DNA from 2 places in the Mesorhizobium sp. B2-3-5 genome. Region 1 is predicted to be linked to the other one. Evidence: riboswitches for the same ligand, from Rfam matches in the RefSeq annotation. Region 1 holds a riboswitch; the other holds the start of a gene.

Evidence for each region. Region 1 has a riboswitch for cobalamin ahead of FJ958_RS16860 (aromatic ring-hydroxylating dioxygenase subunit alpha). Riboswitches for the same ligand answer to the same signal wherever they lie in the genome.
Region 2: it holds a riboswitch for cobalamin, as region 1 does, so the genes downstream of both, bluB (5,6-dimethylbenzimidazole synthase) here and FJ958_RS16860 (aromatic ring-hydroxylating dioxygenase subunit alpha) in region 1, are expected to answer to the same signal.

What each region holds. Positions count from the first base shown of each region.
Region 1 is NZ_VFVX01000013.1:81,692-85,955, forward strand. It holds gene FJ958_RS16850 (glycosyltransferase family A protein) at 1-359, opposite strand, end outside; gene FJ958_RS16855 (hybrid-cluster NAD(P)-dependent oxidoreductase) at 400-1,500, opposite strand; gene FJ958_RS16860 (aromatic ring-hydroxylating dioxygenase subunit alpha) at 1,521-2,768, opposite strand; cobalamin riboswitch at 2,884-3,085, opposite strand; gene FJ958_RS16865 (DUF680 domain-containing protein) at 3,580-3,777, shown strand; gene FJ958_RS16870 (DUF680 domain-containing protein) at 3,851-4,057, shown strand; gene FJ958_RS16875 (DUF680 domain-containing protein) at 4,101-4,264, shown strand, end outside.
Region 2 is NZ_VFVX01000007.1:178,802-183,065, reverse strand. It holds gene FJ958_RS11380 (hypothetical protein) at 1-903, shown strand, start outside; partial or broken gene bluB (5,6-dimethylbenzimidazole synthase) at 1,068-1,577, opposite strand; cobalamin riboswitch at 1,696-1,878, opposite strand; gene FJ958_RS11370 (histone deacetylase family protein) at 2,046-2,972, shown strand; gene FJ958_RS11365 (exodeoxyribonuclease VII small subunit) at 2,976-3,227, shown strand; gene FJ958_RS11360 (DUF2277 domain-containing protein) at 3,340-3,606, shown strand; gene FJ958_RS11355 (pirin family protein) at 3,646-4,264, shown strand, end outside.

The DNA.
Region 1 (4,264 bases):
ATCCAGTCGATCATTTCGCCACGGCCGCCAGGCGGGTCGATGACCGGCCCGACGGTCTCGGCGACCTCGCGTCGGATCAGCATGGTCGAGCGCGACCAGCCAGGCACGGCGGCTGCTTCGGGCGCGTCGGGCAGGTCGTTGCGGAAGTTCCGCAAATGGCAGAAGACACCCGATGTCGCGGGAGAGCTCTCGAGATACGCGAGCTGTCTTTCGATCTTGCTCGGCAGCCACAGATCGTCGGCATCGAGCGTCGCGGCGAATGGCGTCGTCAGCGCCGCCATGCCGCGGGTCGTGGCGCTGCCAGGCCCGGCATTCTCCTGCCGCAGCAGGCGCACCGGCATGCCGAGCGCATCGATCACGCCGGCAAGATTTCCCGGATCGGTTGAGGCCTTGAACCGATTACGCCTCGATTTCCAACGCCGACAGCGGCTTGGAGCAACAGGCCAGGATGAAGCCGTCATCGATCTCATGATCGAGGATGCCGCCATTGTGGCTCATCTCCACATCGCCGTAGACTTTCTTGACCTTGCAGGTTCCACACAGGCCGAATTCGCAGGCCGCGGGTATCCGCACGCCCCAGGCGCGCGCCGTCTGCAGCACGGTCTGGCCGGCGACACATTCGGCATCGACGTCCGAAAGCGCGAAGCGGATCGCTGTCGCGGCTTCGACGGGAACAGGGGCGCCGTCCTGTGCGGGCGACGCGAACGGCGCCGGGATTTCCTCCACCACCGGCGCGGCGAAGCTCTCCTGGTGGTATTTCGTCATGTCGAAGCCGGCGCCTTCCAGCATGCCGCGCACGGCCCGCATGAAAGGGTCGGGACCGCAGCAGAATATCTCGCGTTCGCGGAAATCGGGCGCCAGCAGCGGCAGCCTTATGGCATCGATACGGCCCATATGGCCGTACCAGCCCTCACGGCTTGAGCGCTCCTCGATCATGAAGCCGAGCGACAGGCCGGGCATATGGCCGCCGAGCAGTTCGAGTTCCTTGCGGAAGATGATCTCTTCGGGGCGCCGCGCGCAGTTGACGAAGCCGACATCGGTCCATGGCGCGCAGTCGTTCAGCCAGCGCAGCATCGACATCATCGGCGTCACGCCCGAGCCGGCCGAGATGAACAGATATTTTGCCGCCGGATGGCTGTGCAGCGAGAAATCGCCGGCCGGCCCATAGGCCTTGACGTGCGATCCGGGCCTCAGATTGTCGAACATCCAGCGCGTACCGATGCTGCCGGCTTGCGCCTTCACCGTCACGGCGATCGAGAACGGCCTCGATGGCGACGATGACAATGTATAGGTGCGCATCAGCGGCCCGTCGGCTGTCGGCAGTTCCAGCGTCACGAACTGGCCCGGCTTGTAGCGGAACCAGGTCTGGTTGTCGGAGCGGAAGGTGAAGGTCTTGACGTCAGGAGACTCGTCGCTGACGCCGGTCACTTCCAGCACCTGGAGCCTGTCGTTCCATGGCGCCATCTGGTCGAGATGGCGGTAAAGGCCAAGATCAGTCATCGCGTTCATCCCTTGGCCTCTCAGGCGACACTGCGGAGCGCTGGTCGACCATCCTCGGCGAGGCGCGGACCAATGAAGCGCGCATACCAGTCGACGAACTGGATCACGCCGCCCTCATGCAGCTCCGAATACGGGCCTGGTTCGTAGGCCGGCGACAGAATGCCGAAGGCGTTTTCCTCGACGATACGGCGATCCTGATCGTTGGTCTCGGTCCACACATGGATGAGTTCGGCGAGATCGTAATCGACGCCCTCGACCGCATCCTTATGCACCAGCCATTTCGTCGTCACCGCGGTTTCCGTGGCACTGATCGGCAGCACGCGGAAGGTGACGGCATGGTCGATCAGGATATGGTTCCAGGTCGTCGGATAGTGATAGTGCATCAGGGTGCCGATGCGGTCGGCCGAGACGCTGTCGGAGAGGTTCTTCTTCACCGCCCGCTTGCCGTTCATCGTGTAGCTGACCGCATCGCGCAGCAGCGGCGCGCGCGTGGCGCGATATTGCCCGGCCGGGTCGATACGGAACTTGCTCGCCAGGCCCGCCGCCTCGCATTTCGCCCAGTGCGCCAGCATTTCCGGATCGCTGTCGGCGCCCTGTACACCGGTCACGGTCGGCGCCTCCGGGAAGGTCTTGCAAAGCTCCGGATGGTTGCCGGCGCAATGGTAGCACTCGCGGTTGTTTTCCCAGACCAGCTTCCAGTTGCCCTTCTCGATGATGGTGCTCTCGAAGGCGATCCTTGCTTCGCTCAGCCGGTGCGGCTTGAGATAGGGTTCGATCATCGCCCGCATCGGTGCGAAGTCGGCGGGCTCCTTGGCCAGGCAGATGAAGATGTAGCCGGCCACGCTCTCGCAGGCGACCGGCTTCAGGCCGAACTGGCTTTTGTCGAAGCCGTCGGCCATCTGGCGGGCGAACAGCAGGCGGCCGTCGAGCTCGTAGGTCCACTGGTGATAGGGGCAGACCAGTTTGGCGGCCAAGCCCTTGTCGGTGTTGCAGACGCGGCTGCCGCGATGGCGGCAGGAGTTGTGGAAGGCATTGATCTTGCCCTGCTGGTCGCGCACCAGCACGACCGGATAGTCGCCGATCTGCACGGTGATGAAGCTTCCCGGCTTCGGCAATTCGCAATCATGGCCGATGAACAGCCAGTCGCGATACCAGATCAGCTCCATGTCGAGCTTGAAGTAGTCCGGGTCGGTGTAGAAGGGCTGTTCCAGCGAAAAGCCCTCTCTGCGGCTGTTCAAGAGCCTCAGCATATCGATGCGCACATCCATGTCCTGTCCTCGCATTCAAGGACTGAACCGGAGGGGAAGAGAGGAAGGATGGGACGCAGGCCGGTAAAAGCGCCGGACATGCACTATCCGCCCCTTGACCGCCCGCCGCGATCAGTCGAGTTCAAATATCTCGGGCTGGTTTCCGGGCTCTGGAGTGTCCTTGCGGACTGTCGCGACACCTTCCCAGGCTTTCGCCCAGTGGTCTCCCGTTGCGACTTGAACTCCACCACCGTTGCGGGGGCAGCGCCGGACTTTGACCGGCTTCCCAATTCTCCGCCCCGTCGTCACGAAGCGGCACCTGAGATGACATGATCTAACCACGACAGCGCTTGCGACATCGGCATGAAAGCGACATCGCATCCATGTGGCGCGACACGCATGCGCAACGAGCTGGTCGCGAACAGCGGCAGCGAGAATCATGGCGGTGACGGCGCGCCGGGCGCCGGGAGTCGGCCCCGATTGGGAGCAAAAAAGGGTTACGGTTTCGAAAAGTGACTATTAGCAGATTCTAAAATCGAACCGAACGGTTCGTTTCTGTTGACGGTGCGTGCAGGACGGTGTGAACGCTGAGCCTCCGATACAGTCGGTGATGGCGGCGCCGATTTTAATTAACACTTTGATATTGCATGGAAAAAAATCTTATGTGGGGGATCTTGGTACAATTTCAAGTGGTGGATTCATGGTCCACGTTGAACATCTTCGTGATTGGAAACGGCTAGCTGGCTCTCCCACATCGGGGTCGTCCGAACGACGCGATTTTAATCCCAAGACACGCCGCTAGACGGACGGAAAAATACTGGAGTACCAAAAAATGAAAAAGATTGTCCTCACTGCCGCCGCCTTTCTGGCCATTTCCGGCAGCGCCTTCGCTGGTAGCGACAACTATGGTTCGAAGGCCCCCGCGGCCACCGCTGTCGACAGCTCCTACACCGCTTCGGTCAAGAAGTCGGAACCGGCTGCCCAGACGCCCATCCACGGTTCTGACCGCAACCTGTTCGGTAACAACTAACAGTCGATCTCCAGCAGGCGGCGGGTTTTGACTCGCCGTCCTGGCGACACTCGAAGAATTCAGGAGACTTGAAATGAAGAAGATCGCTCTTGCTGCCGTCGCCATTCTGGCCATTTCCGGCAGCGCTTTCGCCGGCAGTGACAATTATGGCTCGAATGGCGCCAGCCAGCCGGCCGCCACGTCCACCGACACCTCATATACCGCTTCGATCAAGAAGTCCGAACCGGCGGCTCAGACGCCCACGCACGGTGCTGACCGCAACCTGTTCGGCAACAACTAACTTTCCGACATCAGGCGGCGGCAAGCCCGCCGCCTGAGTTGGAATATACCGGAGTACCCGAAATGAAAAAGATTGTTCTACCGCCGCCGCACTTCTGATTGCCGCCGGCAGCGCCTATGCGGCCAACGACAATGTTGGCGGCACCGACATCAACAAGCAGGCGACGACCGCCAACATAGACGCTTCGCATACCGGCTCGATCCGCAA
Region 2 (4,264 bases), on a different contig from region 1:
TTCGGCATCACGCTGGCCTATATCCTGGCGACCGGCACGGGTGCCTCCGTCGGCTATGGCGTCGGCCATATCTCGACCGATCCCGACGGGCCGCTGTCCTTTGCCCTATGGGGCGGCGTGATCGGCTTTGGCGCCGTCTCGATCGCCGTCTACTGGATCCGCGAATACATCCTCTACGTCGTCAAGGCGGGCCACATCGCCGTCATGGTCCACCTGATCGACGGCCATGATGTTCCCGACGGCAAGAACCAGATCGCCTATGCCAGGCAAGTCGTGACCGAGCGTTTCGCCGAGGCCAACATCCTTTTCGTCGTCGACCAGCTGGTCAAGGGTGCCATTCGCGCCATCACCGGCCTGCTGGGCGGCATCGCCGCCTTCCTGCCCATTCCAGGCCTGAGCGGCCTGGTGTCTTTCATCAACACGGTAATCCGCCTGTCACTCACCTATGTCGACGAGATCATCCTCGGCTACAACATCCGCATCAACTCGTCCTCGCCGTTCGAAACCGCGCGCCAGGGCGTCGTGCTCTACGCCCAGAACGGCAAGACCATGGTCAAGAACGCTGTCTGGCTGGCGGTTATCATGTGGGGCGTGTCGTTCGTGATCTTCCTGCTGATGCTGACCCCGGCCGGCGCCATTCTTTTCCTCATGCCCGGGCAGCTCGCCGGCTGGGCCTTCGTTTTGGCCATCGTCTTCGCCTGGGCCTTCAAGGCGGCGTTCATCGAACCTTTCGCCATCGCGTGCCTGATGCAGGTCTATTTCAAGACCATCGAGGGCCAGGTGCCCGACCCCGCCTGGGACGCCCGGCTGGCCGAAGCTTCGTCGAAGTTCAGGGACCTCAAGGACAAGGCGCTCTCCTCCTTCGGTGGTTCGCACTGGGGCACGGCCGGCGCGACACGCTGATCGGCCGGGCTGGCGGGCATGCCGGCGACGGTGTTGAGGCGCGACACCGCTGATTTGAGCGGAGCCTCGCCCTGGCCGCAAAACGTCTCGCTCATGATCAGTTCGGGCAGCGGCAGCCGCCGCCCCCAGCCATGTGTCTCGAGGTCCGGCTTGGGCGCGAACTCGGAAACACGGCCGACGCAGAGATAGGCGATCGGCGTCACGTGCTCGGGAATGGCCAACAGCCGCTTCAGCGCTTCAGGCTCGATAATGCTGACCCAGCCGACGCCGATGCCTTCGGCCCGCGCCGCCAGCCAGAAATTCTGCACCGCGCAGACCGTGCTGTAGAGATCCATCTCCGGATTATGCCAACGCCCCAGCGGCGAACCTTTCGAGCGCTGGCGGTCGCAGGTGATGCAGATGTTGAGCGCGCTTTCGCAGATGCCTTCCAGCTTGAGCTTGCGGTAGAGCGCCTGCCGCTCTTCCTCGATTGCTGGCAGTTCTTGTTCTCGCGCTGCCAGGAACAGGTCACGCACCTTCTCCCGGCGCGCGGCACCGCGAATGACGATGAAGTTCCATGGCTGCATGAAGCCGACCGATGGCGCGTGATGGGCGGCAAGCAGCAACCGAGCCAGCACCTCGTCGTCGATTGTCTCGGGAGTAAAATGACTGCGAACATCGCGCCTGGTGAACATGGCGCGATAGACAGCGTCGCGCGCCATCTGGTCAAATCCGTCGCCCATAGGAGCGGTCATGGCTTCCGGCATCGCTTGTCCCTTGCGATTGCAATCAATGCCGCCCGCCTGACCATGCGGATGACGATGCCTGCCAGGCCGGTCTTCTGGCTCGGGATCAACCCGCGTCCGGTGCCTTCCCGTCATCGACAGTGGCATTTACCGGCGCGGTCCCCCTTACAGCGTTGGGCACGCCACGGAATTCAACCGTGTTCCCGATTCTCCCGCCAGAGCATTTGCAGCCAAGTGGATTTCACTTGGCGGCTGAAACAAACAGGCCGGCGGGCACCAGGCAGTGGTGGCGACCTTACGCCGAAGCCCCGGCCGCGCCAATCCCCGCAGCGACGCGAATGGACGCAGACGTGATTTTCCCCAGCGATCAAGCCGCAACGCATGGCCATCGCGGCATCGGGGCACTAGATAGGGACCATGGCCACCCGTCTCTACACGCACCCTATCTTCCTTGAACACATCACGCCGCCCGGCCACCCCGAGCGGCCGGACCGCTTGCGCGCCATCGAGCGCGTGCTCGACGACGACGCCTTTGCCGCGCTCGACCGCGTCAAGGCGCCGGAAGGAGATGAAGCCACAATCCTCTACGCGCATCCCGCCGATTTCGTTGCACGCGTGCGCGCCGCCATCCCCGACGAGGGCATCGCCCGCGTCGATGCCGACACCACCGCCAGTCCGAAGAGCTGGCAGGCGGTGATCACCGCGATCGGTGCCGCCAACGCGGCCGTCGACGACGTCTTCACTGGCCGGGCCGACAATGTCTTCGTCGCCGCGCGACCGCCTGGCCACCATGCCGAAAAGACCACCGCCATGGGTTTCTGTTTCTTCAACACGGCGGCGATCGCGGCGCGCTACGCGCAGAAGAAGCATGGCGCCGAGCGGGTCGCCGTCGTCGACTGGGACGTGCATCACGGCAACGGCACGCAGGATATCTTCTGGGACGATCCCTCGGTGCTCTATTGTTCGACGCATCAGATGCCGCTCTATCCAGGCACCGGCGCGAAGAACGAAACCGGCGCCGGCAACATCGTCAACGCGCCTCTGGCGCCGCAGACCGGCAGCGAGGTGTTTCGCGATGCCTTCCTGTCGCGGATCCTGCCGGCGCTCGACAAATTCGCGCCCGATCTGATCATCATTTCGGCCGGCTTCGACGCGCACCACCGCGACCCGCTGGCCGAGATCAATCTGACCGAGGATGATTTCGACTGGGCGACCGGCCAACTGATGCAACGCGCCGCGCGTCACGGCGACAACCGGCTCGTCAGCCTGCTCGAGGGCGGCTACGATCTGCAGGGATTGGCATTTTCGGTCGCCGCCCATGTCGGGCGGCTGATGAAAGGGTGAATAATGGCTGGTGAGACCAATGAAGACGTCAAGGCGATGAGCTTCGAACAGGCACTCGATGCGCTGGAGAAGATCGTCGACGATCTGGAGCGTGGCGACGTGCCGCTCGATCAGTCAATCCGGATCTACGAGCGCGGTGAGGCCCTGAAGGCGCATTGCGACCGGTTGCTGAAGGCCGCGGAGGACAAGGTCGAGAAGATCAGGCTGTCGCGCGACGGAAAGCCGGTCGGAACGGAGCCGCTCGACGCGGACTGAGGCAGGGTCGCGAACGACCATCTTGCTTCACCGGTTTTTAGACACGATCATGATTGAGGATTGACGTCGTCCCGATTGAAACGGCCCCAGGACAAGAGGAGATACGGAAGCGATGTGCAGAAACATCAAGACCCTGTTCAATTTTGACCCGCCGGCAACCAATGATGAGGTTCGCGACGCGGCGCTTCAGTTTGTCCGCAAGCTGAGCGGCACGACGCGGCCTTCGAAGCAGAACCAGCATGCATTCGACCACGCGGTCGAGGCCATCGCGGCATCGGCGCGCGAACTGCTCGATTCCCTCGAAACAAACCAGCATCCGCGCAACCGCGAAGAGGTGGCGGCCAAACTTCGGGCAAAGGCGGCGCTCCGTTTTGCCTGATGCGGCCATGGCGGTCTGGACCGCTGACAAGGAGAGTTCATGAGCTTCTTTCCGGGGAAGGACCCTGAAGCCGGCGATGCCTTTGCCAGCGATCAGATCGAACTGATGGTCATCCCGAACGCCAAGGACATTGGCGGCTTCGAGGTGCGCCGAGCCTTGCCGACCGCCAGGAGGCGTCTGGTCGGCCCATTCATCTTCTTCGACCGCATGGGGCCGGCGATCCTGCGCGCCGGCCAGGCGCTCGATGTCCGTCCCCACCCGCATATCGGCCTGTCGACGGTTACCTATCTGTTTGACGGCAAGATTCGGCATCGCGATTCGCTGGGCACCGAAATGGTCATCCAGCCCGGCGACGTGAACCTGATGACCGCCGGCCGCGGCATCGTGCATTCCGAGCGCACGCCAGAGGAATTGCGCGGCGCGCCAATGTCGATCTCGGGCCTGCAGACATGGCTTGCCTTGCCTGACGACAAGGAGGAAGTGGCGCCGGTGTTCGAGAACACGGCTGTCTTGCGGCTTCCCGAGATCGACGCCGAAGGCGTCAGCGGCCGCGTTGTCATCGGTGATTTCCAGGGATTGCGCTCCCCTGTGAGGGCCGATTCCGAAACGCTCTACGCCGACCTGCGCCTGGCGCCGGGCGCCAGCGTGAAAATCCCGG